Regions from separate parts of the Margalitia sp. FSL K6-0131 genome, predicted to be linked through region 3. Evidence: riboswitches for the same ligand, from Rfam matches in the RefSeq annotation. Region 3 holds a riboswitch; each other region holds the start of a gene.
What was found. Region 3 has a riboswitch for S-adenosylmethionine ahead of NSQ59_RS06895 (O-acetylhomoserine aminocarboxypropyltransferase/cysteine synthase family protein). Riboswitches for the same ligand answer to the same signal wherever they lie in the genome.
Positions count from the first base shown of each region.

Region 1: another riboswitch for S-adenosylmethionine. It lies ahead of NSQ59_RS05420 (SDR family NAD(P)-dependent oxidoreductase); the one in region 3 lies ahead of NSQ59_RS06895 (O-acetylhomoserine aminocarboxypropyltransferase/cysteine synthase family protein).
Region 2: another riboswitch for S-adenosylmethionine. It lies ahead of mtnK (S-methyl-5-thioribose kinase); the one in region 3 lies ahead of NSQ59_RS06895 (O-acetylhomoserine aminocarboxypropyltransferase/cysteine synthase family protein).

Region 1 is NZ_JBBOZS010000001.1:1,089,661-1,099,673, reverse strand. It holds gene NSQ59_RS05425 (Na+/H+ antiporter NhaC family protein) at 1-1,207, opposite strand, end outside; gene NSQ59_RS05420 (SDR family NAD(P)-dependent oxidoreductase) at 1,234-1,998, opposite strand; SAM riboswitch class I at 2,206-2,314, opposite strand; gene NSQ59_RS05415 (alpha/beta fold hydrolase) at 2,514-3,341, opposite strand; gene NSQ59_RS05410 (hypothetical protein) at 3,370-3,522, opposite strand; gene NSQ59_RS05405 (alcohol dehydrogenase catalytic domain-containing protein) at 3,782-4,804, shown strand; gene NSQ59_RS05400 (SDR family NAD(P)-dependent oxidoreductase) at 4,832-5,599, shown strand; gene NSQ59_RS05395 (bile acid:sodium symporter family protein) at 5,619-6,602, shown strand; partial or broken gene lpdA (dihydrolipoyl dehydrogenase) at 6,671-7,981, opposite strand; gene NSQ59_RS05385 (dihydrolipoamide acetyltransferase family protein) at 7,983-9,299, opposite strand; gene NSQ59_RS05380 (alpha-ketoacid dehydrogenase subunit beta) at 9,334-10,013, opposite strand, start outside.
Region 2 is NZ_JBBOZS010000001.1:3,634,576-3,644,588, forward strand. It holds gene NSQ59_RS17795 (pyridoxal phosphate-dependent aminotransferase) at 1-431, opposite strand, end outside; gene NSQ59_RS17800 (carbon-nitrogen family hydrolase) at 586-1,263, shown strand; gene ltrA (group II intron reverse transcriptase/maturase) at 1,994-3,820, shown strand; SAM riboswitch class I at 4,138-4,293, shown strand; gene mtnK (S-methyl-5-thioribose kinase) at 4,686-5,879, shown strand; gene mtnA (S-methyl-5-thioribose-1-phosphate isomerase) at 5,901-6,965, shown strand; gene NSQ59_RS17820 (alpha/beta-type small acid-soluble spore protein) at 7,123-7,320, opposite strand; gene NSQ59_RS17825 (hypothetical protein) at 7,509-7,676, shown strand; gene NSQ59_RS17830 (hypothetical protein) at 7,669-7,821, shown strand; gene NSQ59_RS17835 (B12-binding domain-containing radical SAM protein) at 7,828-9,573, opposite strand; gene NSQ59_RS17840 (PAS domain-containing sensor histidine kinase) at 9,801-10,013, shown strand, end outside.
Region 3 is NZ_JBBOZS010000001.1:1,445,396-1,455,408, forward strand. It holds gene NSQ59_RS06860 (ABC transporter substrate-binding protein) at 1-586, shown strand, start outside; gene NSQ59_RS06865 (carbohydrate ABC transporter permease) at 658-1,563, shown strand; gene NSQ59_RS06870 (carbohydrate ABC transporter permease) at 1,576-2,388, shown strand; gene NSQ59_RS06875 (response regulator transcription factor) at 2,871-3,551, shown strand; gene NSQ59_RS06880 (sensor histidine kinase) at 3,548-4,930, shown strand; gene cls (cardiolipin synthase) at 5,110-6,555, shown strand; gene NSQ59_RS06890 (trans-sulfuration enzyme family protein) at 6,807-7,946, shown strand; SAM riboswitch class I at 8,077-8,189, shown strand; gene NSQ59_RS06895 (O-acetylhomoserine aminocarboxypropyltransferase/cysteine synthase family protein) at 8,312-9,613, shown strand; gene metX (homoserine O-acetyltransferase MetX) at 9,610-10,013, shown strand, end outside.

The DNA of each region.
Region 1 (10,013 bases), 360 kb from region 3:
CAGGTGAGATGGAAGCTAAACCTGCTGCAGCTAGCAACTGCCCACCATATGGAACTATCCCTTGCCAGCAGCTGGAGAACAGATCGAGTATACTAGCTGACTTTCTTAAATCGATATGGTATTCATCTGCAATATTTTTCGCTAAAGGGCCTGTAATGACAATGGAAATCGTATTATTAGCCGTCGCAATATCAGCCACACTAACCAAGCCTGCAATCCCAAATTCAGCACCCTTTTTAGATTTAATTTTACTAGTTACGAAATTTAATAGAAAATCAATTCCGCCATTATATTTAATAAGTTCAACTACCCCGCCTATCATAATAGCTACAATGGCAAGATCCTCCATACTCATGACACCTTTGGCAACGGTTTGCAAAAAGCCGAGCAAATCATAAGATCCATAGGCCATACCAATTATGCCAGCAAATATCGTTCCTCCAAGTAATACGATTAAAACATTCACTCCTACAAGAGCTGCTATAAGGACAGCAACATAAGGAAGAACCTTAATGATTTCATAAGGATGTTCCCCACCTATATTTGCATGATTACCAAGTGTGATAATTCCAAGAATGATTGCAGTTAGAATGGCCCCAGGCAGCACAATAAAGAAATTGACTTTGAATTTGTCCTTCATTTGCGTGTTTTGAGTTCTTACTGCTGCAATCGTTGTATCTGAAATCATTGATAGGTTATCACCAAACATTGCTCCTCCAATAACAGTAGCCATCGCCAATGCCATCGAAATATCTGTTTGTCCTGCAATTCCTATCCCAATAGGAGCAAGTGCAACAACTGTGCCCATTGAGGTTCCCATCGAGGTGGAAATAAAGCAGGCGATAACAAATAGTCCCACCATTAATAAATTTGCGGGAAGAAAGGACAATCCAAGATTAACCGTTGATTCTACAGCACCCATTTCCTTAGCAACACCTGCAAAAGCTCCGGCCAAAATAAAGATTATTACCATTAAGATAATATTTGGGTGCCCAGCCCCTTTACAAAAGATATCAACCTTTTTCGATAACGTCTCTTTCCTATTCATTAAAAGTGCAATCGCACCTGCAACAATAATCGCGACACTTAATGGCATTTTTGAAAAGTCTTTTGAAAGTAGCCCTGTACCGATAAAAAGCAATACAAAGATTAGCAAGGGCAAAAGAGCAAGTGCACTTCCTTTATTTTCTTTTTGTATAGTAGGCATTTCTATTCCCTCCAGTTTATGGATCATTAGTGCATTGTCATACCACCTGTTACATTAATCCCTTGGCCTGTCATATAATCGGAGTATTTTGATGCTAGGAAAACAACGACATTGGCAATATCTTGAGGTGTTGCTGTTCTTCCTAATGGTACTTGTGAAATATCCTCATCTTTAATAGCTTCTGCATTTAATCCTCTCAACTTACCTCCTATAACTCTTTCATTTCTTTTCATATCTGTTTCAACGATTCCAGGACATACGGCGTTAACATTTATTTGATCTTTTGCTAATTCGATGGCCATAACCTTTGTAAAACCTAATACAGCATGTTTAGAAGCTACATAGCTCCCCATTAATCGATAGCCATTTTTACCTGCTTGCGAAGAAATATTAATAATTTTTCCTCCTTCACCTTGTTCTTTTAAGTAACGTGCGACGGCTTGACTGCATAAGTAAACTCCCTTTGCATTCACATCCATTACACGATCCCAATCACTCTCTTTAATATCGACGGCATAATCCAAGGAAGAAACTCCGGCATTATTGACTAAAATATCTACCCTTCCAAAAGTTTTGGTCACCGTTTGCACCATTTCTTCGACTTGTTCACTTTTTGCAACATTCGCCTGAAGATAGAGCAAATGATTAGTTGTTTGTTGTGGGTCAACGTTTATATCGATTGCTGCTACCTTTGCTCCACAGTCTAAAAGAGCATCGACAATTGCTTTACCGATTCCTTGTGCTCCGCCAGTTACAATGGCTACTTTCCCAGTTAGGTCCATACAATACATAATAATTCTCCTTTAAAAGCATTAAACATATTGGAATAATCGGATTAAAATGTGGTTAAATTTTGTTTTTTTACCTTCTTTTTATAGACGATATGCCTTATTTAATGAAGAAGGAATTAGTAAAAAGGAGCATCATTAATCCAAAAGTTAAAAAGAAAAGGCCGCTCATAAATAGAGAGGCCTTGGATTAACAAGTAGGTACGTCCTCTCTTATCTTTCAAAACTAATGTTTTGCAGGATTTAGCACCAATTCATGTTAAACATGAAAGGTTGCCGAGCTTCATAGGGCCAGTCCCTCCACTACTCTTTATAAGAGATACAATATGAAATTAAATTTACATCCTATTTGTATAGGATACACAATGGTTTCAGAAAAGTCAATTTTATTTTTATTGTGAAAATATTTTTTTTGGATTAATGGCATGCTCTTTTTTATTCAAATATTTATAGTTAGATAATTGTCGTTAGGTGACATGGCTGTGCTTTAGTAAATTATTTCACAATCTTATCGCATATCATAAATTATGATTAATAGACTCTTCCATTCGATCCAACCATTCATTTACTAAATGATTAAAAAGGTGTGGTTGTTCAATTTGCAAATTGTGACCAGCTCTATCCAATATAGCAAATGTACCTCGTGGATACTTGTTTAATAAACCAAGTGCATCTTTGTATCCAACTGAAGAGTCTTGTCTTCCTAAAAGGAATACACTAGGTTTATTAAAAACAGATTGATCAATCTCAAAAGTAAATCCATATTTATTCTTAACCTTATCTAAAAACTTTTCATCTCCAATTTTACAGCCACTTAAAATCTCTTGGTTGTATCTTAACCAAGTGTATTCATCAAGCACAACATTATTATTTCTAAAATCCTCTAATTCTTCCTTTGATAATTTTTCAATAAATCTTTCATCTGTTTTCAATATTTTATGTTTCTCAACTGTTCTTCCTTCTGAAAAAGGAATGATAACAGGACAAATAAATGCTGCACCTAGTACCTTTTCTTTTTGCTTTTGAATAACGCCCCTAGCTAAGTAACCACCATATGATTCTCCTGCGATTATGTACTCTTGATTAGGAATTATCGTTTGAATAAATTCTAAAACAGCATCCAACATTTCATCAGAACTACTTATGACATGATAATTTTTTGTTAAACCCATACCTGGCAGATCAATATAAATACGTCTCCATCCATCTCTCTTTGTAAATATAGGTTCCATACATCCAGTCATTAATCGATGGTCGGGTGTATAACCGTGTATCATAATAATTGGTTTCCCTTCCCCAAATTCTTCATAGTGTATTTCTGCTTGACGAACTTTGCAATATGCCATATCCTATCCCTCTTTTTTAATAAAATTCTTAACTAAAATTATATAATAGAATACTGCCAACCCCTTCTTGAAGATTCCCAATCTTAATTTGAACATCCAACTCCCTTTCTTTTTCGCTACACTCTTCTACTAAATTCACCATTGCTTCATAAGGAGCGATGAACAGCACTTTTACTTTCATTATCTTTTCCACCCATATCTTATAAATTCTAATTCAGTCATAGCATACATCCTAATGGAATGCAATTATGAGAAATGATGTCGGGTTGCTCATCCTAGATTAATTATTTTTAAAACAACCTTCCTATTATACGAATTAGTAATGAATTATCCCTTTATGCAGCAAGCGAGCTTTTCCCTATATCCAATATATAAATTGGTATTGGACATTCCTTTGAGATAACATAATAATTTGAATTATATAAACAGGAGGTGATAGGATGCGTGCACTTGCAAAAGTTAATCCTGGCCCTGGTGCCACCATACAACATAGGGAAATTCCCATCCCTAAGGATAATGAAGTATTGCTTTCTATTAAAATAGCAGCGATTTGCGGTACTGACTTGCATATTTATGACTGGAACCCTTGGGCTGCTAATGCAAACATCCAGATTCCAGGAATTATGGGACATGAATGTGTTGGAGAAGTAGTGGATATTGGAAGAAAAGTTACCTCTTTATCGAAGGGAGACCGTGTAAGCGTCGAGACACACATCCCATGTGGTCATTGTCAGCTTTGTTTGAGTGGGAATCCCCATATTTGTGAGAACCTACAATTATTTGGCTTGCAAACAAACGGTTGTTTTGCAGAATATGCAACAGTTCCGGCGATTTGCGTCAGAAAAATCCCTTCCAGTATTCCGGATGAAATTGCCTCTGTATTAGAACCATTAGGAGTAGGGGTTCATGCTGCTCAGAAAGCGGATATTACAGGGAAACGAGTGGCTGTTCTCGGAGCCGGTCCTATTGGAATATTTTCAGCATGTTCTTGTATGGCACTTGGAGCGGAATCCGTTTCAATTAGCGACATCCAGCCAAATCGCTTGAAGATAGCTTCTGAATGCGCGGATGTTACAGCTTGGAATCCCCTTACATCAAAGAGTACCGATGTATTAACTGGCACTAATATTCCAGATGTCATCATAGAGACCACCGGGAATGAACGGGCACTTCAAGAAGCACTGCCTCATTTGCGAAAGGGTGGGCAGGTCGTACTAGCAGGTCTATTTCCTGGCAATGTTTCTCTTAATCTATCAAATGATCTTGTTTTTAAAGAGGCAACTCTTTATGGAATACATGGACGAAGAATGTGGAGCACTTGGGACTTGATGGAAGACTTAATTTCGAGTAAAAAGCTCAACATACAGCCTGCCTTAACTCACCACTTACCACTAGAGGACTATAAAGAAGCTTTTCAAATTTCCCATAGTGGCGAAGGGGTAAAAGTTCTCCTAACACCTTAAAAATAGTATATCGAGGAGGTTTTTCAATTGAATCGTAACAAAATTGCATTGATCACAGGAGCTGCACAAGGACTTGGTTTTGCCATTACAGATGTACTATCCTCATCCGGGTACAAGGTTATTTTGTTAGACCGAAATGAGGAGCAGCTCCAAGTGGCCACTAACAAACTTGTTAATGAAGGAAAAGATGCCCACGGGATAAACCTAGATTTGAGCTTCACAGAAGATATCAGTCGGATTGTAACAAAAATTCATGAAGACTTTGGAGATTTTCATGTACTAGTCAATAATGCGGGTGTTAATTTCGTTAAACCAGTTGAAACCGTGACGGAAAAAGATTGGGATTTTGTGATGAATATTAATTTGAAAGCAGCCTTCTTTATGATTCAATCAGTAGCTCCATATATCTCTAATGGAGGATCTATCATTAATATTTCCTCTATTGCTGCAAGTAGTCCTCGTCCACTATCGGTAGCTTATGCAGCATCAAAAGCTGGAATAATCAGTTTGACCAAAACAGCCTCTATTGTCCTTGCTCCCCGGAAAATTAGAGTAAATGCCGTATGCCCTGGTGCAATGGAAACGGATCTTCTTGCAAAAATGGCTGTGGATATGAGTGACCTTGCCAGTGTTACACCAGAGGAATCGATGAAAAATTACTTAGGAGACATTCCGCTTGGTCGTATCAGTTCACCAGAAGATGTTGCAAAAACAGTGGGATTTCTTGCCTCTGAGGATGCCTCTTATATTACAGGGCAAGCACTTAATGTGTGTGGTGGATTAACAGTCAAATAGGGATAGGAGCTTTTCATGTATGATACGTTTTTTGCAAATTTTGATTACGAGGTTTCTGCCGCTTTGGATAATTTGTTGTGCTTATATTGGGTATACATTTCCCGAATGGTTTACTGGGATAAAAAATTGGACTTCATTTGCCCTAGCTTTTATCCTCTTTATCATGGGACTCACCTTATCAAGAGATAGCCTGAAGCGGATTATGACACATCCTAAGAATGCCATTATCGGTGTCATTGGGAAATGGATAGTCACTACTGGAATTTCTTTTTTCCTTGCCTGTCTTTTTTTTAGTCATCAGAATGATCTTAAGGCTGGCGTTATTCTTGCCGGCTCCGTTCCAAGTGGAACCTCTGCTAACCTATATTCAATGATGGCAAATGGAAATGTTGCACTAAGTGTCATGATGTCTTCCTTAGATACATTTGTCAGTCCGTTCTTCACTCCCGTCATTATGAAAGCGGCAGTAGGGAGTGTAGTGTACGTTGCCATTACACCTCTTGTTTTAAAAATGGTATATGTTGTATTGTTGCCCATTTCACTAGGACTGTTGGTTCAATGGAAGTTCCAAGAAAAAATCACTGCTATTCGGAGCATCATTCCAGTTTTATCCTCAATCGCATTGCTGATTGTAGACTTGTCCGTCGTTTCAAATGCTCATAATATGCTCCACGATAATATGAATCAATTACCCAAGTTATTTTTATGTGTCTTTTTACAAATCACCATTCCGATGATTCTTGGTTATCTCTATAGTGCCCTATTTAAAATGGAAGAGCCGGAAAGACGTTCCATGGTCTATGAATTTGGCATATGCAATACGGCATTGGCAGCCCTGCTTGCAATGGTGAGCATTAGTCCTATAGCTGCCGTACCTGCTGTGACCAATATGATCGTCAATACATCATTGGGAGCTTTAATCGCTATATTATGGGAACCCGCTCATTCAAAATGGAAAAACCTATTTCATTCTCATAGAAAAAACAAGTTAAAGGTAAGTTAATTCAAAGAAATGGCCCCTGCTATCGGCATTGGGCCATTTTCTATTTATGAAAAAACAGCTTCCTGAATCCCTTCCACAATAGAAGGGTGTGGAAATACCATATTCTTTATTTCATCTATGGTAGATTCTAATGAGAGACCCAGAGTTGCGTGAGAGATGATTTCCGTTGCATTTGGGCATAATAGATGAATTCCAAGAATTTGTCCATATCTTTTATCCGATATCACCTTTATGAATCCTGTAGATTCCCCTTCAATCAATGCCCTTCCGCTTGCTCTTAGGGAAAAGTATCCCTCGTTCACATGAAATCCTCTCTTTTCTGCTTCTTCTTTTGTTAATCCGACCATTGCTGCTTCTGGATGAGAATAAATACATTGCGGAACTAAATCATATTGAATCGGATGTGGGGCAAATCCAAGTGCATGTTCTGCTGCTACTTTTCCTTCTGCCATTGCGACATGAGCAAGCATAATTGGACTTGAACAATCTCCAATGGCGTATATTCCATTTACATTAGTTTGTTGAAAGGTGTTTACTTTTACTTTATTCCCTTCTTTTACAACTCCAACTCTTTCTAGATGGAGCTGATCTCCAACTGCTTCTCTGCCAACTGCAACCAACACTACTTCAGCTTGAATGGAAGCATATTCAGATAACCTAAGGGTCACGCTATTTGATTCTCTTTCAAGCTTTTTTATTTTTTGGGAAAGACAGAAGGAAACCCCCTTTTTTTCTAAATGTGATTGGATATTGAAGGAAATATCCTTATCCATATTGGGTAGGATTCGATTCGCCGCTTCTACTACATGTACTTTTACCCCTAACTCCGTATAGATGGTGGCAAACTCAATCCCAATGACACCGCCGCCAATGATTGCTAGACTCTCTGGCAAAGTTTTTTGGGTTAGTAGTCCGTCACTTGTGAATACCCCTTCTGAATTAATCCCTTTGATCCTAGGTAAAACAGGACGACTTCCGGTGGCAATAATAATTGCATCCGCCGCAAATTCATAAGTTTCCTTTCCTTCTACTAAAACTTTCTTATCACATGTGAAGGAAGCAATTCCATTTAAAACATTAATTTTTCCTTTTCTTAAAAGTCCTTCTACCCCTTTTCTTAACTGGAGCACCGCTTCGTTTTTTCGAGAAAATATAGAATTCCATGGTACCCCTCCCATTACATTTTCGGGAAACATCGTCTTGCTTTTATGCCATATATGAGAGGATTCCAGTAAACTTTTTGTAGGAATGCATCCTTGATTTAAACAAGTACCGCCTAAATTATCTTTTTCTATCAACGTCACTTCGGCACCTAATTCACTTGCACGCAGCGCAGCCGTATATCCGCCTGGGCCACCGCCAATCACAACTACCTTCACGCTATTTTCCCCTCGCTTTCATCAGTAAACGAATGGGTTCTTGTATATAAAATTCGACGGTTTGGAGAAAGTTTGCTGCTTCAGCACCGTCTAAGGCACGATGATCAAAGGAAAGTGAAAAGGACATAAACGAGCGGCGGACAATGCCATCACCGATAAAGACTGGTTTCTCTATTATTCTGCCAACCCCTAAAATCCCAGTTTCCGGAGGGTTTATGATAGGGGTAAATTGCTCTACTCCCATCATTCCAAGATTGCTAATGGTAAAGGTTCCTCCTTGTGTCTCATCTAAGCGAAGCTTTTGTTCTTTGGCTCTGGATGTTATATCAGACATTAACTCTGCGATTTCAAGAATATCCATTTGATCCACTCGCTTTAAAACCGGAACAAGCAGGCCTTCAGGAACAGAAACTGCTATTCCCATATTTACCTCGTGGTGATAAAGGATCTCCTTATCTTGAAACCAAGCATTTAAAACAGGATGTTTTTGCAATGCCGCAGCGATAATTTTAATTAAGAAATGGGTGATGGATATTTTGAAATTTTTATCTAAGACCGCTTTTGCCGACAATAACGGAGTAACATCCACTTCCCTTGAGATCGTTACATGAGGTATTTGCTGCCAACTATTGCTCATCCGTTCAGCTATTACCTTGCGCATTCCCGTTATTGGCTTAACAGTTGCTGCAGGCATATCGATCGCTGCTGCAACTGCAGCTGATCCTTCCAGTTCCTTTTTGATCACATCCGGCAGCATAATCCTTCGTCCTTGTTCTATTTGTTGCCATTCAATCTCTTGTTCTTCTGCATATTTCTTTGCGAGCGGGGAAATTGCAGGAGAAACAGATTTTTTCATGACATCATGAGAAAGGATTATTCCTCTCGGCCCTGATGCCTCAACATCCTGCATAGAGATCCCTTGCTCTCTAGCAAGTTTTTTTGCATAAGGCGTCGCTCTCGTATAAGTATCAGAATAGACTTCCTCCACAACATTCTGCGCACCTTTTTCTTCTACCAGTCCATTACTTTTAGATTCTTCTTCTGGACCTTGCAAATCTAGTAATTCTGTTATATCTTCCGATTCCTCTGCAATAATGGCGAGAGGCGCGCCAACTTGAACGGTCTGTCCAACCTCTGTAAAAATATATCGAATTACGCCTTCCTGTGGCGCCTCAATCTCATTCGTAATTTTATCTGTTTCCACTTCATAAAGTGGTTCTCCTTGCTCCACTCGTTCCCCAACGGATTTATTCCAGTGGGATAAAGTTCCTTCTGTCATGGTTAAACCAAATTTCGGCATAGTAATGATGGATGCCATTTCAGATCCTCCTCTCTTTTAAGCACTTTATCTATTACCACTTTGCTTTTAACACTGCTTCCACGACACTTTCTACTTGTGGAATAACATGCTTCTCTAGTGGCGGGCTAAAAGGAATCGGTGTAAAGGCTGCCCCCACCCTTATAATCGGTGCATCTAAATACTCAAGAATGTTTTCACTGACTTGTGCAGCGATTTCTCCTCCTACACCACCCGACTTAACTGCTTCATGGGCAATGACAAGTCTATGAGTCTTTTTTACAGATTCGTATATTGTTTCCATATCCATCGGGACAATGGTTCTTAAATCGATTACTTCCGCACTAATACCATCTTGATCTTGTAATTGCTCTGCAGCCTCTAAACATTTTCCAAGCATGGCGGAGTAAGAAACAATGGTAATATCTTTTCCTTCTCTCACCACTGCTGCTTTTCCAATTGGGGTGACATAATCGTCGTCTGGAACCGATCCTTTTTGGCTAAACAAATTCTTATGTTCAAAAAAGATGACAGGATTTTGATCCCGAATGGCTGCTTTCAAAAGTCCTTTGGCATCTGCAGGATTCGATGGAATTACCACTTTTAGGCCAGGAATATGAAGAAACCACGCTTCAAGGGATTGAGAATGCTGAGCGGCAGCTGATTGGGTTACTCCATCTGGTGCCCGTAATACAAGGGGCATAGTTGCTTGGCCGCCAAACATATAGCGAATCT
Region 2 (10,013 bases), 2.2 Mb from region 3:
TGCGTCACTGCTTGGGCCAACGCTACTCCTGACATATAGTCCGGATATCCCGGATCTGGCACAAGTACCGTATCACCGGGATTTAGCAAGCATTGGGAAATTTCCACAAGGCCAGCTTTTCCGCCAAACAAAACTGCCACCTCTGTTTCCGAGTCAAGTGTTACCCCGTATTCACGTTTATAAAACGCTGCAACCGCTTCTTTTAAATAACTATATCCTCTAAAAGGGGAATATTTATGATTAATAGGATTGGAAGCTGCCTCCTGCAATCGTTTGACAATATGCTCAGGTGTAGGCTGATCCGGATTTCCTTGTCCAAGATTTATCACATCATGCCCTTGCGTTTTCACCTGCTCCACCTTTGAAACTAGGGATGCAAAAAATTGCTTCGGTAAGTGTTTCAGAATATCGGATTTAGGAAACGTTTTCATAAAATCACCCTTTTTAATTATATTTATAAAGTGTTATGTAACTTCAAATTGTAAGGAATATTCGCCTGTTTTTAAATATTACTTTCAAAATCTAATTACAAATGTTATAACGAAAACAATACGATGTAAAGGAATTTTTTGAGGAGTGGTATGGATGAAGTGGAAAATCGCCTGTATTCAAATGGATATTAAGTATGGTAATCCGGATAAAAATTATGCAGAAGCTAGAAAGTGGATTCAAAAAGCTGCAAAGGCAAATTGTGATATTGCTATTCTACCAGAGTTATGGACTACTGGATACGATCTAACTCGATTATTCGAAATTGGGGATGAAAATGCAAAGGAATCTGTGCGTTTTCTGCAAAATGCTGCAAAGGAATTTCAAATACACCTGGTTGGAGGATCAGTGGCGAAAAAAACAGCAGATGGAATCTTCAATACGATGTTAATTGTAGATCGTGAAGGACAATTGGTTAAAGAATACGATAAGCTGCATTTATTTAAATTAATGGATGAGCATCTATATCTTCAAGGAGGAAAAAGAGACGGCTTATTCCAGTTGGAGAATGAAACATTCGGCACTGTTATTTGCTATGATATTCGTTTTCCTGAATGGATACGTAAGCTCGCATTAAATGGAGCAAAAGCTATCTTTGTTTCTGCCGAATGGCCAAATCCTAGGTTGCATCACTGGAAAACCTTATTAACTGCTAGAGCTATTGAAAATCAATGTTATGTTATTGCATGCAACCGAGTTGGCCGTGACCCAAACAACCATTTTTTTGGACATTCGCTTATTATCGATCCATGGGGAGGCGCGACACGTTCCTAAGTGAAAAGCTTAGGCGCTTTGAAACATATTTCCTGTTTCGAGTGAACTATTATTCCGAGAAGTCAAATGAAAGGGTAACGCCTTGAAGGGCTTCCTCTAATCCTTCGACATGCAGAATAATTGGCAAGAATTATTCTGTATGAAGCTCGATGAAGTCGGTCGAGAGTTGCCGTAAGTCTTATGACACGAAAACTGTCCAGAGGTGGATGGTGCAACCTATAGACCGGGAGTCTATAAAACACTTATGGTTAGGATGTACTAAGAAACGCATGTGATTGGTGTTTCGTACGGACGAATCTCTGATGGTACGGGTCTATATCGGAAGCAGGTCGAAAGGTCTGTTGACACAAGTGGTGTCGCTACTGTGGATTAGTAAAACTCTCCTTTATGAAAGTCCATATATTGTTAAAGGCAATATCGAGGTAGCAGGCTCATAGGAGAAACCTAAAAGTGTATATGTAAAGATAGGAATAATGGAACGTGGTAAACTGCCAACGTTGAGGACTTGCACTCCAATGAAACGGTTCTTAGGAAAGCATTTATGATATTAGTAAATGTATAACTAAAATTTATGGCAGTGAAAGTGGTGGCACAGTACCTATGAAGCGTGTAATGAACGTGGAGGGATAGCCACTAGTCGATTGAAGACTGATAGTTATTTAAACGGTTCAACGTGGTTTTGAGTAAAACTAAGAGATGTAGCTTTCTCCTTCTGGGGAGGGTACAGCCCATGTTGAAGAAGCCCAAGTTAAGACACAGTGAATATTATAATATGCAAGATTATTTTGATGAATTATATTCCAACAGTCTTAACGGTAACAACTTCTATAAATTAATGTCTATTATTGGTTCCGAAGATAACATCCGTTTAGCATTTAGAAATATTAAAAGTAATAAGGGTAGTAAAACTGCGGGAACAGATGGATTAACTATTAAAGATATTTGGCATTTGAATGACCGTGAAATTATACGTGGTGTAAGAGATAGGTTGGATTGGTATCAACCACAACCGGTTAGAAGAGTGTATATACCTAAAGAAGGAAGCGATAAATTGCGACCTTTAGGCATTCCTACTATTTGGGACAGATTGGTTCAACAGAGTATTTTGCAAGTTCTTGAACCAATTTGTGAAGCAAAATTCCATAACCACAGTTATGGTTTTAGACCAAACAGAAGCACCCACCATGCACTTAGTAGGATGATTAGTCTCATGAACATTGGACATCATCATTACTGTGTTGATATTGACATAAAAGGTTTCTTTGACAATGTCAATCATGGAAAACTTTTGAAGCAGCTATGGACAATTGGAATAAGAGATAAGTCCCTACTCTGTATTATCTCTAAAATTCTTAAATCCGAAATTGAGGGTGAAGGAATTCCTACTAAAGGAACACCGCAAGGTGGGATAATCTCCCCTTTGTTGTCCAATATTGTTCTTAATGAACTGGATTGGTGGGTCAGCAATCAATGGGAAACTTACAAACCTAAAAATGCGACCACCATTGGGTTTCGTCAATATGCTAGGAAATACACTAATCTCAAGGATGGCTATATTATACGCTACGCTGATGATTTTAAAATCATGTGTAGAACATATAAGGATGCCAAGCGATACTATCATGCCACAGTTGACTTTCTTAAGAAAAGACTCGGTCTTGAAGTCAATGCCGACAAATCTAAAGTAGTCAATTTAAAAAAGAACTCTTCTACTTTTCTAGGTTTTAAAGTCAAATTGGTTCCTCAAGGAAAATCTAAATTTGGTTGGGTAGCAAAAACAAACATGACTGATAAAGCTATCACTAAAACCAAAAGAGTATTAAAGGATAGAGTTCGAGAAATTCAAAAGAATCCTATAGCAGAAAATGTAATTCGATATAATACCACCTTAATTGGTATACAAAATTACTACCGATATGCCACGAAAATATATCTTGATTTAACGGAGATTAGCTACGGTTTGCGCAAAGCCATTAAAACCAGATTAAGAAACAACATGAGCGTTATTAGATTCAAAGAGACATCCGAAGAATTTAAAAAGAAAACTCAAGGGATAAAATCAGATACTAAGGTATATGTAGTTCAAAATGCACCTTTACTTCCAATCACCGGAGTACATCACAAGAAGCCAATGAACTTTTCACAAAATATATGCAACTTTTCAAAGGTTGGTCGTGAGAAAGTTCATAGCAATCTTAAAGCCATACCAAGAGATGTTTTGAAATATGTCATGTCCAATTATTCTGTCAATCGGAGCATTGAGTACAACGACAACAAAATATCAAAATACGTAGCCCAGTATGGAAAATGTTATGTAACAGGTGAAGTAATAGGAATCGATAGAATCTATTGTCATAACGTTAAGCCCCGTAGGATGGGTGGCACTGATAAGTACTCTAACTTAGTGATTATAGATTCCAAAGTACATAAACTCATATACATGAAAAATCCTGATAGAATCCGGGAGGTTCTTCGAACTCTAAATCTTAATACGAAACAGTTTAACAAGCTTAATCGCTTGAGAACTGAATCTGGAAATGAACCAATAGTAGTTTAAAATAATTTATTGTATCAGTTGGAAACGATGGAACGCTGAGTGCTCTGAAAGGGGCTCGCTCAGTGTGAAGTGGGGGAAAAGACGGAGATTACATCAAACTCTTACCTATCACTATAGATTATTGCGGAAGGAACGGAAAATGAACAGCTCATTACGGGAGAAATTGATTTAGAAACCGTTTCAAAGGTCCGAAACACAATCCCTGTTTTTGCTGACAGATTACCAGAATTCTATTAAAATTTTTTATTATTATTGACAAAATGATTTTTATGTTTGTAAAATAGCGTTAATTGAATATTTGATTATGACTTAATTTTCTCTTATCAAGAGTAGGCAGAGGGATTTGGCCCGATGAAGCCCAGCAACCGACCGTAATACCGTTGTGAAACGGGGCGCTAATGAATGCGCCGGGATTTTTCCCATAAGGCACGGTGCTAATTCCAACAGAAGGATTTCCTTCTGGCAGATAAGAGGTGCGAAGATGACTTCAAGCCTCTTTCTATGTGGAAAGAGGCTTTTCTAATGTTGAAAAGCCTCTTAAGAACAAATGCGTAAGCGCCTTGCCCATCGGCGTATGGATTTCGTAGTCGCTCACCTCGAGATAAAGGAAACACAATGAGGTAGTTCACGAACAAGTGAAAATAGCACTTCCATTTTCAACTGATGTTGACTTATCGTAGGGAGGAGACGGAGAAATCCACTAGCCGATAGGCGCTGGTGAAATTTGAAGTGCCAATTTCACTTGAAGCTAGACGTAGACAACTTTTCAAAAAGTTATCCACAAGGTTCAATTTTATAAATCCCTGAGCAACAAGAAAACACTATCTATATTTGCATTTAATGTGTTATTGAAGGAGGAGTTATCATGGCAGTATTGACAGAAAACACGTACAAACCATTAACAGTGGAATCAGCGATTAATTTAGCAATCAACTTACAACTGTTTACCAATAAAGAAAACCTTGTATGTAAAGAAATAGGCGATGGCAATTTAAACTTAGTTTTCCATATTGTCGATAATGAAAAGCAAAAAGGAATTATTATAAAACAAGCTCTTCCTTATGCTAAAGTGGTTGGAGAAAGCTGGCCGTTAACCATCCATCGCTCTGAAATCGAGGCTAATGCCTTAAAAACTCACGGTGAGTTTGTTTCGCATCTTGTACCAAAGGTTTATCATACTGACAAAACCTTGGCGATTACCGTTATGGAGGATCTATCTCATTTAACTATTGCCCGTACTGGCTTAATCGATGGTCAAAACTATCCGCTGCTTTCTTCACATGTTGGAGAATATTTAGCAAAGACATTGTTTTATACATCCGATTATGCTCTTCACCCTTTCAAGAAGAAGGATTTGGTGAAACAATTTTCCAACCCAGAACTATGCAAAATTACGGAGGACTTAGTCTTTACAGATCCATTTTTTGATGTTGATACAAATGATTTTGAAGAGGAACTAAAGGATACCGTGCGTGAGATATGGAAAGATGCATCCTTAAAATTCGAGGTTGCCAAATTAAAGAAGCAATTTCTTACTGAAACCGAAGCCCTTCTGCATGGAGATTTACATACAGGCAGCATTTTTGCCAGTATAACCGAAACAAAGGTCATTGATCCCGAGTTTGCCTTCTATGGCCCGTTTGGTTTCGACGTTGGCCAATTTTTTGCGAATCTAATTTTTCAAGTAATCGTAAGAACTGGTGAACAAAGACAAGTAATTCTAAATCATTTAGAAAAAACTTGGGATATCTTTCAAACGATTTTCACCGATTCATGGCAAAAAGATTGCCTTGAACCATTTGCGGAGATTGAAAGCTATTTGCCGTATATCCTTGGAAAAATCTTTACGGACTCTATCGGCTTTGCGGGCTGTGAATTAATCCGCCGTACCATTGGTCTTTCACATGTAAAGGATTTAGATGGAATAACGGATATAAAGGTGAGAATTGCTGCGAAAAAGACAGCTTTAAAGCTAGGCAGGGCTTGTATTCTTTATCGCCATAAAATTAATGGTATGGAAGACTATATTTCTTTTATAAAACAAAACATCAATGAATAATAGGCAAAAAGGAGTATTAGAATGGTTCAAACAATACGGATTCCGATATCTGTAGAATGGAAGGAAGATCATATTAAACTTTTAAATCAGCAAAATCTTCCCCATCATACAGATTATATTAATTTGACTACAATTGAGGATGTATATGATGCGATCGTTACACTAAAGGTTCGGGGAGCGCCTGCAATCGGAATTGCGGCAGCATATGGACTTGCAATGTCTGCGCAAAAGTATGACTTTGAAACACTTGAACAATTTAAGTTGAAAGTAAACACAGAAAAAAGCTACTTGGCCAGTTCAAGACCGACCGCTGTAAATTTATTTTGGGCGCTTAATCGTTTAGAAAAATCATTGGAAAATGTTCGTTCCATTAACGAAGCAAAAACTACTCTTCTTCATGAGGCGTTTCAAATTCAAGCGGAAGATGAGGAAATGTGCAGGCAAATTGGTGAGAACGCCTTAACATTGCTGCATCCCGGAGACTCCGTGATGACCATCTGCAATGCAGGCTCTATCGCTACTGCAAAATATGGAACAGCGCTTGCTCCTTTTCATCTTGCTAGGGAAAAAGGAAAACAATTTCATGTATACGTTTGTGAAACCCGACCTGTTTTACAAGGAGCACGATTAACCGCTTGGGAACTTCAGCAATCAGGTGTAGAAACTACCTTAATTACCGATAATATGGCTGCTCATACAATGAAAACAAAGGGAATTAAGGCAGTCATTGTTGGAGCAGATCGAATAGCTGCAAACGGTGATACAGCTAATAAAATCGGCACTTTTGGGTTAGCATTAATAGCAAAAGCCCTTAACATCCCATTTTATGTTGCTGCTCCTTCGACAAGCTTTGATTTAACCATTAACACAGGTGATGAAATTACAATAGAAGAAAGAAGTCCTATGGAAGTGCTTCAAATAGTGAATACAACCATTGCACCTGAAAACACAAATGTGTATAACCCGGCATTTGATGTTACACCGAACCATTTAATTACTGCAATTATTACCGAAAAAGGGATATTATATCCTGATTATGTAGAACAGATCCGGGAAAATATGTGTGATAAATATATCTCCTTATAAGTTACAAAATTGCTATTTCTTTATACTTGAAGTAAAAGGAACCCTTCAACTATTTCAGTAATAATCCCTAAAAAAACAAAAGGAAGTGAAGAAAACAAATTGATTTTTCTCACTTCCTTTATTTTAGGGACTTATAGGGAACCCCATTTTATCCCCATTACTTATTTTGTCCGGAAAGCTCTGATTGTGCTTGCTTAACTAACCGTTTTGTAATTTCTCCGCCAACAGAGCCATTTGCTCTTGATACAGTATCTGAGCCAAGATTTACACCAAATTCCTGTGCAATTTCATATTTTATTGAATCTAAATATTGTTCCACTCCTGGAACTAATAGTTTATTGCTGCTTCTTGCCATTGTTTTTTCTCCCTTTCATATAAAAAGATGGTTTGTTGCTTTGTAGTATTAGTATGAAATAAAAAAGCAGAATCATAAGTGGTAAAATGTTGAACCGCGTATTTTATAAAACCCGACTAAATTATTTTCTTTCGGATATCATATCAATGTACATTTATTAAATTTTTCAACTAAAGGGGATGCAGTTTATGGTAAAAAGAAAAGCAGAGCGTGGCGCTGCATTAAAAAATAATAAAACTCCAATAAAGAATCTTGCCGAATCAGAATTTGCTACTGAATATTCGAGTGGGGAAGAAACGGCAAAACATGCTAATCGTAATTCCAAACAAGGAAGAAAAGGAAAAAACAATGGCTAAAAAGAAAGAACAAATAACAACTAGCGAAGAACTCGGTTCAGAATTTGGCGATATTAATGCTTCAAAATTTTTTGAGCTTAGTCAAGCTGCCAAAAGCAATGATAATAAGAAGGACAACGAAAAAAGAAACAATAGTGCCAAGTAATTGGCATTATTGTTTCCTTACTGGAAAAATAGTTGACTTGCCTGAAATTGGGTCGAAGTAAATCAACATATAAGATGGGTGCTCTTTTAAAACTTTTGTTTGTAAAAACTCAGCACTATCAAATGGAACTTTTTCTACAATTGTATGCTTTATTAAGTCCTTTTCGGAAAGTGAAAGTTCCTGAAATGATTTCCCTAATTGTTCAGGATGATTTTTTACATATTCATATACCTGTTTACTTTCTTCTTTGCTAATGTTTTGATTCCACCATGATTTTCGTGGTTTATAGCGATGTTGTTTTAAATAATCATATTTCATTAGCCCTTCTACTATTTCTAATTGGGATGAATGAATACTGCTCAAAAATTGGCTCAAGCGTTTAAATAAATCCTCTAATTGGTGACCTATCCGACTCCAGCCTTGCTCGTCCCAATACGTACCAAACTCCTGGAAAAAGTCAAAAGGGGTTTCGAATAACTGTGTTACTAGATATTCAATGGTTTCGTCCATTCGATGATCATTCCAATATTTTTCTAAGACATCTTCGACTTGTTTTATTTTTACAACATCTTCAAATGATAGAACATTATTCTTCAGAATTTCATAAGGTGCATGATCCATGTAGACATAGTCATGTTCCTTTGCTCTTATTCTAACTCCCGTCCCTCTCAACATTTTTAAAAATCCAAGTTGTAATTCTTCAGGGCGTAAGGCAAATACATCGTTAAATGTCTTTCGAAAGGAATGATAATCCTCTTCTGGTAAGCCGGCAATAAGGTCAAGATGCTGATCAATCTTTTTGCCTTCCTTCACCATTGTTACAGTTCTAGATAGTTTTTCGAAATTCTGTCTTCTTTTAACAAGTTCATTCGTAAGATCATTTGTCGATTGAACACCAATTTCGAATCGGAATAATCCTCTTGGGGCATTTTCATTCAAAAAGTTAATGACCTCAGGTCTCATAATATCACCGGTGATTTCAAATTGAAAAACCGTTCCAGGTCTATGCTCATCAATTAAAAATTGAAACATCTCCATTGCGTAGCTGCGGCTAATATTAAAAGTCCTGTCAACAAATTTTATGGTTTTTGCACCATGGTCCATTAAGAAACGAATATCCTCTTTAATTCTTTCACGATTAAAATAACGTACACCAAGCTCGATAGAGGATAAACAAAATTGACAATTAAAAGGGCAGCCACGACTTGTTTCAACATATACAACCCTTTTCGAAAGATGCGGCAAATCCTCTTCAAAACGAAATGGAGTCGGAAGTTGTTTTAAGTCGATTTTGGAACGGGATGGATTAATGACGACCTTACCATCCTTCATATAAGAAATGCCCTGTACACTTTCGATATCCGCAGGCCCTTCAAGCTGTATAAGGAGCTGTTTAAAGGTCTCTTCCCCTTCCCCAACTACAATATAATCAACTTCTGGCAAACGTTTTAGCCAATAGGTAAAATCATATGTTACTTCAGGACCCCCTAGAACAATAATTAACTCAGGCATAATTTTTTTCATTACTTGTATGACTTTTATCGTTTCCTCGATATTCCAGATATAACAACTAAATCCTAATACATCCGGTTTTTTAGAAAATAAATCCGACACAATATTCATAATTGGATCTTTAATAGTATATTCCGCTATTTTGACATTGAATTCAGGAGCTGCATATGCTTTTAAATACCGAATCGCTAAATTAGTATGAATATATTTAGCATTCAGTGTACTAACAATAATATTCATTTTATATTATTACCTCATCTTTTTTAAGGAATTGAACATCTTTACCATTTTACCTAAGAAAATAAAAAACCTCAATGTATGACAGGTGATAAAAAAATTGTTAATTACGCAGGAATTTCGGGGAAAACACCGAAAATAATGGATATAGAAAACTATTCCAAATAGGACACGAAGGGTTAGGTCCTTGTCCATATTATACATATAAGATTATATAGGAGAGAGCGTGAATGGAGATTAGTGATGAGAAAACAGAAGACCGTCTAAAATTTGCCAAACAAAAAAACTTCAATTTTAAGCAAAGCGATGAGCTTTACAGAAGCCTATTCGAAGAAGCCATTGACGGGATTGTCTTTTGGGATAATGATGGAAATGTGCTGATGGCAAATCAATCGGCTTTACGAATATTTGAATGCAGTTCAGAAGAATTCTTACAAAGTAAT
Region 3 (10,013 bases):
ATTGGACGATTCTTCAAACGTAGCTGGTCTTAAGTTCTTTTTAGATAATATTCATAATAAAAACATCGTTCCACCAAAGGATTTAGGTGGTGACTGGGCAGGCGTGCCGTTCTCTCAAGGGAAAGTAGCAATGGCTCTTGAAGGTGCATGGGTCCTTCCGTTTATGGCAGATTCAGCTCCTAATGTGAAGTTTGGAATTTCTGATTTCCCATCTGCTGATGGAAAAAGCGGTAATATGACGTACACTGTAAGCTACTCAATGGCAAAGTCAACGAAGCATCCAAAAGAAGCAGCAAAATTATTATTCTTTATGACAGGCAAAGAAGCGGAAAAAATGACGGCCGATTCAGGACTTGCAATTCCATCTCGTGTCAGCCAACAAAGTGCATTCTTGGATAAAAATCCAGAATATCAGGCATTTGTAAATGGGATTAAAAGTGCCACTCCATATCAATTTGGTACTTACGGACAAAACTTTGTAGATGCGATTAACAAAGCTACCGAACAAGGTGCATTAAAAGGATTATCTCCGGAAAAAGTCTTGAAACAAGCTCAGCAAACAGTTGAAAGCCAATCACAACAATAATTTGAAATTGAAACAAATGCAAACCTCAGCGGTTTGCATTTGTTTCACTCATTTCTGTTAGGAAGTGACAAATGATGAAGAAACCAAGGAATAAATTTTTTCAAAAAAATAAATTTGATCAGGCAATGACGGGGTATCTTTTTCTATTACCTGCACTAGTTGCTCTATTAGTTTTTTTAATTGGTCCTATTTTTTATGCCTTTTATATTAGCTTTTTTCGCTTTTCTTTCTTAGAACCTCAAAACGCAAAATTTATAGGATTCTCAAACTATATTCATTTATTTCAGGACAAAGAATTTTTAAGAGCGCTATGGAATACTTCCCTTTATACGATTGTAGTTGTTCCCATCCAAACTGCAATTGCTCTGTTTTTAGCATTAATTGTAAACAATATTCGTGGTAAGACCTTTTTTCGTGTTGCTTATTATTTACCGACGGTTACTTCCACCGTAGCAGTCAGTGTTATGTTTACGTTTATATTTCAACCAGATGGAATTTTAAACAAATTCTTGGAAAACTTCGGGATACATGGCCCCAATTACTTTAACAGTCCGACATTTGCCCTTCCTGCTATTATGATGATGGCTATCTGGTCCAGTGTGGGTCAATTTATGATCATTTATTTAGCAGGGCTTCAAGATATTCCCGAAGAGGTATATGAAGCAGCGGAATTAGATGGTGCACGCGGCTTTCGATTATTATGGCATGTTACCCTTCCTCTCTTAAAAAGAACCACCTTTTTGAATGTTGTCATGTCCATGATTGGAACCTTCCAAGTATTTGATCAGGCATATGTTATCTCGGGAGGAAATGGTGGTCCATTAAACTCTACCTTAACGGTCGTGTTAGATATTTTTAGAAAAGGGTTTAAAACGATGCAAATGGGATATGCATCGGCTATGGCATTTGTATTGTTTGCCATCATTCTAATTTTTACTTTAATTCAAAACTACTTCTTAGGTCGAGAAGATAAGTAAGGGGGAAGGAAAATGAAACGTAGCCGTAACCGTACAGCCCTCTACGTGGTAGCAATATTTTACTCATTTCTAACACTTATTCCGTTTTTGTGGTCGGTTTATACATCCTTGAAGCCAACAGACGAAGTGTTTCATTTTTGGACACCTTTAAGCAAATTGAATTTTCAAAGCTACTCCTATATTTTGCACAACTTTCCATTCGGGAAATGGTTATTCAATAGTATAGTTGTTGCTGTAATAGTAACAATCGGTAACCTTATTGTGAATACGTTTGCCGGATATGCATTTGCACGATTTAAGTTTCCTTTCAAAGGAATTTTGTTTTATCTATTTTTAGCTATTATGATGATACCGGGGCAAGTCCTCCTTGTTCCTATTTATATGTTATTAGCAAATCTCGGTTGGATTGATTCCTATAAAGGGTTGACGATTCCGTTTTTAATGAGTCCGTTTATGATATTCCTGGCAAGGCAATTTTTCCTTGGCATCCCAAAAGAATTGGAGGAGGCGGCCGAGATGGACGGATTGGGAAAATGGGGAATCTTTTTCAAAATATTTTTGCCACTTTCCAAGCCGTTAATTGCAACACAAATCATTTTCACTTTTCAAGGTAACTGGAACTCCTTTTTGTGGCCGGTATTATTATCACAAAGTGATGACATGTATACACTACCAGTCGGCTTAAACTCATTCTATGGTCAGTATAGTGCATACTGGAATAGCGTTCTTGCCGGTGTAATCATGCTAACCTTACCAATGATTATTATCTTCCTTATCTTTCAAAAACAATTCGTCAAAGGTATTTCAACAAGTGGAATTAAGTAATGGGATGAAGGGCTGGGGCCCTTTTCCCACAAAGCTGGGCTGAGGATTCTAAAGACTGGCTGGTGGAAGAATCTGAAAACAAAAGGTCTTTATGATGGATCAAAAGTCCAATTGGAGGAAGAATGTGAAACTAAATGGTCTTTATAAGGAATCAAAAGACCAACAAGAGGAAAAATGTGGATCTAACTGGTCTTTATAAGGCTACAAAAGACCAACAGGAGGAAGAAGCCGATTCCGAATGGTCTTTATAAAGGATCAAAAGACCAACAGGAGGAAGAATGTGAAACCAAATGGTCTTTAATAGGGGAAACGGTCCCCAATTCAATTCGAATACCGGGACGCAGGTCCAAGTCCCATTCCCATATCAAGAATTCAAAAAATCCTAAAAACGAAACAACGGGATTTCTTGAATTCTTTTTCATTTTCCCCAATTTTTTGTACACTAGGTTTAGATGAAGGATAAAGAGGAGTTAATGATACATATGACAACGATCTTAATTGTGGATGACGATCCAAATATTTTGAAGCTAGTAAGTGTCCATTTAACAGAAGTAGGGTATAAGGTATTCAAGGCAGAGAACGGAAATGAGGCCTTGGAGGTGCTGGAAAAGGAGAAATGTGATTTAGCAGTTGTGGATGTGATGATGCCTTATATGGACGGGTATTCCTTAACGAAGGAAATTCGAGAGTTATACGATATTCCAATTATTCTGTTGACGGCAAAAAATCAAATCGAGGATAAGGAACAAGGCTTTCAGTCAGGAACAGATGATTATCTTGTGAAGCCATTCGAACCAAAGGAGTTGCTGTTCCGTATAAAAGCATTATTAAGACGCTATGATAAACAACCAGCTGATTCCATCATTACCATCGGAAATACGACTTTGAACAAGAAAAGCTATGAGGTGCACATTGGCAATCGAACAATTCTATTGCCTTTAAAGGAGTTTGAACTTCTTTATTTTTTAATGTCGCAGCCGAAGCAGGTGTTTACACGCGATCATTTAATTGAACATATTTGGGGATTAGATTTTGAAGGCGACGAGCGAACAGTGGATGTCCATATCAAACGATTAAGGGAACGTTTTTCTAAATTAACGGATGATTTCCAAATTAAAACAGTGCGCGGCATTGGATACTTATTGGAGGCAGCTCAAGGATGAAATCATTATATGTAAAGTTTGTGGTCATCACCATCGGTATTATGCTTCTAAGCGGGATCCTGGCTTTTATCATCTCCAATAGCTATTACCAGCAAAAATTAAAACCGTATAATGATCAAAAAAATACGAAAATCGGATTAAGTATTGCAAATTTTGCCGATACACATCCGAATATCAATTTACACGAATATATGAAGAATCTTTCTTCCATTGGATATCAGCTATATTTGGTCGAAGATAATGGGAAGAGCAACTATTTTGGGGCTCCTTTTCGGGTAAAAAATCTTTCTCCTTCTGCAATCCATCAAGTTTTAAATGGCCATGTCTATCATGGAATTCTGCATTTCCCGCAGCAAACGTTTGTGACAGGTTTTTTTGCTAATGAATTAAATAACACAATCGGAGTTCCCCTAACTCATAACGGGAGACATTATGCTCTTTTTTTTCGGCCAGATATAAAGCTTCTTTTTAACGAAATGCATATTTTATTTGCTTGGCTGATTGCTTTAACAATTATGCTAAGTATAGTGCTTGTTCTTATTAGTACAAAATATTTAGTAAAGCCGATTTCACAATTAACAAAGGCTACGAAATCCCTTGCGGCAGGAAAGTTTGATGTGGAGCTGGATATTATTCGCCATGATGAACTGGGGGCACTTGCCAAAAGCTTTTTGCATATGTCCAAAAAATTGGAGCAGCTGGACGATATGCGGAAGGAATTTATCTCGAACATTTCCCATGATATTCAATCACCGCTATCGAATATTAAGGGATACACGAATTTATTGGAAAAAGAAACGTTAAGCCATGATGAAAAAACGCAGTATATAGCGATTATTAATGGTGAAATTAACAGGCTTTCTACTCTAACGAAACAATTGCTTTTACTTGCTTCATTGGATCGCAATGAGGATATGGTTAAGAAAAAACCATTCAATGTAGCGGAACAAATAAAAGAACTAATCCGAAATTATCAATGGACCATAAATGAAAAGGAAATAATGCTTAGCTATTCACTGCCTGACATCATAATTATGGGGGACTCTTCTTTATTAAATACCGTTTGGGATAACTTATTATCGAATGCTATTAAATATAATAAACCAAATGGATCTATTGATATATCGATCGAAAGGAAAGACTCCATGATTGCAGTATCTTTCCAAGATACCGGAATCGGATTGTCGCAAGAAGAAATCAAACGAATTTTTGACCGTTTTTACCGTGCAGATATAGCTAGAACCCGTTCGGTAGAAGGAACTGGACTGGGGCTTTCCATTGTCGAAACGATTATCCAACTGCATAATGGCCGGATCGAGGTGGAGAGTGAGAAACAGGAAGGGACTACTTTTAGGATATATCTTCCTATTTCTTTTTAAAGAAAGTGCTCTAAAAAGAAAAGGTTTGAACATATAGTGAAAAGTGAATACTTGTTGAAAATTCAAAGATATTATTCTTCATTGTGGCATAGCCTTTACAAATGGAAGTTTTCGAGCCATTTATGTTATGATACTGTTTGAACTAGATTGTAAGCGGGACTGGATTAAAGGAGAACAGAATGACAATTACGACGGTCTTATTTGCATTTTTTTTCTTATTAAATTTTGTGTTAGCCGGTGTTGTTATCTTTTTGGAGAGACGCAATGTCGGAGCAACCTGGGCATGGATGCTTGTCTTATTATTTTTGCCTATTATAGGCTTTATTATTTACTTAATATTGGGACAAAATCTGAGCAGAAGAAGAATTTTTTATTGGAAGGATCAAGAGAAAATCGGGATAAAAGAAATTACCCATCATCAAATCGATTTATTGCGCCATAATGCTTTTCCGTTTCATGATGAACGGACGGTGCAATATAAAGACTTGGTATATATGCTCCTTGTCAATGACGGAGCGGTTATGTCACATGACAATGACGTTGAAATTTTCATCGATGGGAAAGATAAATTCCACACCTTATTTAAGGATATTGAGAAAGCGAAAGATCATATCCACCTTCTTTATTATATTATCCGGAATGACAATCTAGGAAAACAGCTAATTGAATTATTAACCCTGAAGGCGAAAGAAGGAGTAAAGGTTCGAATCTTGTATGATGACATGGGATCTCGCAAATTACCGAAGAAATTCTTTAAGAAATTCGTTGAAGCCGGCGGGGAGATTGCATCTTTCTTTGCCGCAAAAATTCCTCATGTTAATTTGCGGGTCAATTTTCGAAATCACCGAAAGCTTGCTATTATTGATGGAGAGATAGGCTATATCGGTGGTTTTAATATTGGAGATGAGTATTTAGGCTTAGATGATAAGTTTGGCTACTGGAGAGATACTCATTTGAAAATTTCTGGCAAAGCTGTTTATGCAATGCAAACACGATTCATTCTTGATTGGAATCAGGCATCCTCAAAGGAAATCCGATATGAAACAAGATATTTTCCTGATATAGAATCAACAGGAGATACTGATGTCCAAATCGTTTCGAGCGGACCTGATTCGGAATGGGAGCAAATTAAAAACGGATATATTAAAATGATCAATTCTGCTAAAAAATATATTTACATGCAGACACCATATTTTATCCCGGATGATAGTTTGCTCAATGCCTTAAAAATCGCAGCCTTATCAGGTGTTGATGTGCGCTTGATGATTCCGGATAAGCCGGATCATATGTTTGTGTACTGGGCAACCTATTCGAATGTTGGAGAGCTTTTGAAAACAAATGCGAAGGTCTATATTTATGAAAATGGGTTTATTCACGCGAAAATGCTTGTGGTGGACGGAAAAATTGCAACCGTTGGAACAGCCAATATTGATAACCGCAGCTTCCGCTTAAACTTTGAAGTAAATGCCTTTTTATATAGCCAATATATCGCGAAAAAACTCGAAAACATTTACAAAGAGGATATGAAAAAATCTCGGGAACTCACCCTGGAGGATTATCGAAAACGCCCAATGTATATACGTTTTAAAGAATCCGTTTCCCGCCTACTGTCACCAATATTATAGTGGAAAAGAGCACAGGTCCCTCGTCCCGCCTTTTGGGATTAGGGACCTGTCTCTTCATCCATGTTCCACTTTTACATTCCCCCTTTTTTTAAAAAAATCCTTTGACATCAAGACATTCCAGACGTACAATCTGTTTAATTAAATAGGCAATTTTTTAAGGATTGTTGCTTTTTATGTTTTTTAGGTGTTCGCTTCGAAAGCAACAAAGTTTATGAAAAGAGCCATAACTACTAATATGCGGGGTGTGGAAATTGGATGTTTCATTCGATACGAAAGTGGTTCATAATTCATTAAAAAACACGAATTCTATCCATAGCAAAACAACACCAATCTATCAAACAACGGCTTTTACTTTCTCGTCTTTAGAAGAATTGGAGGGATTCTACCAAGGAAAATCTCCTTATCTGTACAGTCGGACGGGAAATCCGAATACGGATGAACTGGGACAAGCAGTTGCAGCTTTGGAAGGTGCACCAGCTGGAGTGGCAACCTCGTCAGGACTGTCTGCCATTCTAGCGGGAATTTTATCTGTTGCAAAAGCGGGAGATCACGTTGTGGCAGCGGAAGACCTTTATGGAGGAACCTATCATCTATTAAAAGAAGAGCTGAAACAATTCGGTATTGAAACTACCTTTGTTCCATTTGAAAATAGCGCACAAGTGAAAAACGCCATTCAAAAAAACACAACACTACTCTATACCGAAACGGTAACCAATCCATTTTTACGAGTGGAGAATATCGGAAAACTTGTCGAAATTGCAAAAGAAAAATCTATTATCACGATGGTAGACAATACTTTCGCGAGTCCTTATTTAAAGCAGCCATATCTGGAAGGAGTCGACCTTGTTGTACATAGTGCGACCAAATATTTAGGCGGCCATAGTGATGTAACCGCAGGAGTTTTAGTGGGACACACTGACATTGTGAAAAAAGCACGTGAAAAAGTAGTCAACCTCGGCGCAAATTTAAGTCCATTTGAGGCGTGGCTTGCATGCCGTGGCTTAAAAACTTTAGCACTAAGAATGGAACGTCAGGCATTAAATGCTAAAGAGTTAGCACATGCGCTACATGCAAATCCTTCTGTAAAAAAAGTTTACTATCCTGAATATGTATCGGAAAAAGGGAACGGAGCCATAGTAACAATTGAATTAGGGGAAAATTGCGATATTAGCCGATTCTTTTCATCTCTTGGCTGGGTAAAAATCGTTCCTACCTTAGCCGGCGTTGAAACAACTGTTTCCTATCCGCTTGGAACATCTCATCGGGCATTACCGCCGGAACTCCAAGATAAAATTGGAATCAATAAACAAGTGGTTCGCATCTCAATAGGAATTGAAAGTGCAAGCGATATAATTAAACAATTTGAGCAAGCCATCCAAGCTTCCCTTTAATGGCGGAATTTGCAACACATTAAAAAGCGAGTATTTAAAAAATTTTAAAAAAACTATTGACTTATGAATTATCACTCTTCTATAATGCACATTAGAAGCAATTTTAAATTTTATGAAAACTAAACGAATACTCTTATCGAGAGCGGCGGAGGGACTAGGCCCTGTGATGCCCGGCAACCATCAAACACATAAGTTTGATAAGGTGCTAATTCCTACAGATCCATGAGATCTGAAAGATAAGGGGAGGAACCTGCATAACAAGCCCTCTTCTTATGAAGAGGGCTTTTTTAATTCCTCTTTAGAACCTCACCCCTGTCTTTAAATTTCTCGATGAAAACCTAATCAAAAATTGGAGGAATGTAAAAATGACAGAACAAAAACAGCTTCGCCCAGAAACTTTATTACTTCATGGAGGTCAACAAGCAGATCCAGTCACTGGTTCTCGCGCCGTTCCCCTTTATAAAACTACTTCCTATGTTTTCAAAGATACGGATTATGCTCAAGGATTGTTTGCTTTAGAACAGGAAGGTTTCATCTATACTCGAATTGGAAATCCGACTGTAGATGTATTTGAAAAACGAGTAGCCCTTTTAGAAGGTGGCACAGCAGCAGTAGCTCTTTCATCTGGAGCAGCAGCGATTGCTTTTTCCATTTTAAACCTGGCAGGTACAGGGGATGAGATCGTAGCAGCTGGTAACCTTTATGGGGGAACTTACAATCTATTTGCAGTCACCCTTCCAAAGTATGGTATTAATGTGAAATTTGTCGATGCAGATGATCCGGAAAATTTTCGAAAAGCAATCACTCCAAAAACAAAAGCATTGTTTGCAGAAATTATTGGAAATCCAAGCTTACACGTATTAGATGTTGAAGCCGTTTCAAAAGTTGCTCATGAAAATGGCATTCCATTGATTGTAGATAATACTTTCGGTACGCCATACTTAACAAACCCGATTAAATGGGGAGCAGATGTTGTTGTACACTCAGCAACCAAATGGATTGGCGGACACGGTACAGCAATCGGCGGTGTTGTTGTCGATGGCGGAAAGTTTGATTGGAACAGCGATAAATTCCCTGGATTTAAAGATCCAGACCCAAGCTACCATGGTTTGCGTTACGGAGTAGATGTCCCACAAGCCGCTTTTGCTACAAAGCTTCGTGTCCAATTGCTTCGTGACTTTGGGCCGGCATTAAGTCCAGATAGTGCGTTTTTATTTTTACAAGGTCTTGAGACATTACATTTACGTGTTCCGAAACATAATGAAAATGCTTTAAAGGTCGCGCAATTTTTACAAAGTCACCCTGCAGTTGAATGGGTAAGCTATACAGGATTAGAAAGTCATCCATCCCATGAATTAGCGAAAAAGTATTTCAAAGATGGCTTTGGTTCCATCGTGAACTTTGGTATCAAAGGCGGAAGAGAAACAGGACGCAAAGTGATTGACAATATTCAACTATGGTCACATGTTGCCAATGTCGGTGATGCAAAATCATTGATTATTCATCCTGCATCTACTACCCATCAGCAATTAAGTGCGGAAGATTTAAAACAAACCGGTGTAACGGAAGAATTAATTCGTTTATCTGTTGGTTTAGAAGCAGCAGAAGATATCATTGCAGATCTTGAGCAAGCTATTTTAAAGGCAACGGCTGTTTCGGTCTCATGACAAAAATTCAAACCGTTAGTATCGGCAACATGAAACTGGAAAATGGCGGGGTTTTAAATATTGAACTCGCGTATGAAAGACGTGGACCTGAGGATGCGCCGGTCATCTTGGTGTGCCATGCCTTGACAGGAAACCAGTTCTCCATCGGAACGGAAAGAGAGCCCGGCTGGTGGAGCGGGCTCATTGGCAGCGGTAAGTATATTGATACGAATCATTGGCAAGTCATTACATTCAATGTTTTGGGAGGCTGTGACGGATCGACAGGACCTTTATCTATCCATCCTGATACTCAGGACACATATCGCTCAGCATTTCCGGCAATAACCATCCGCGATATGGTTAAGGCAGAACGCCTGGCACTGGATCAGCTAGGTATTGGAAAGCTGAAAGCGGTGATTGG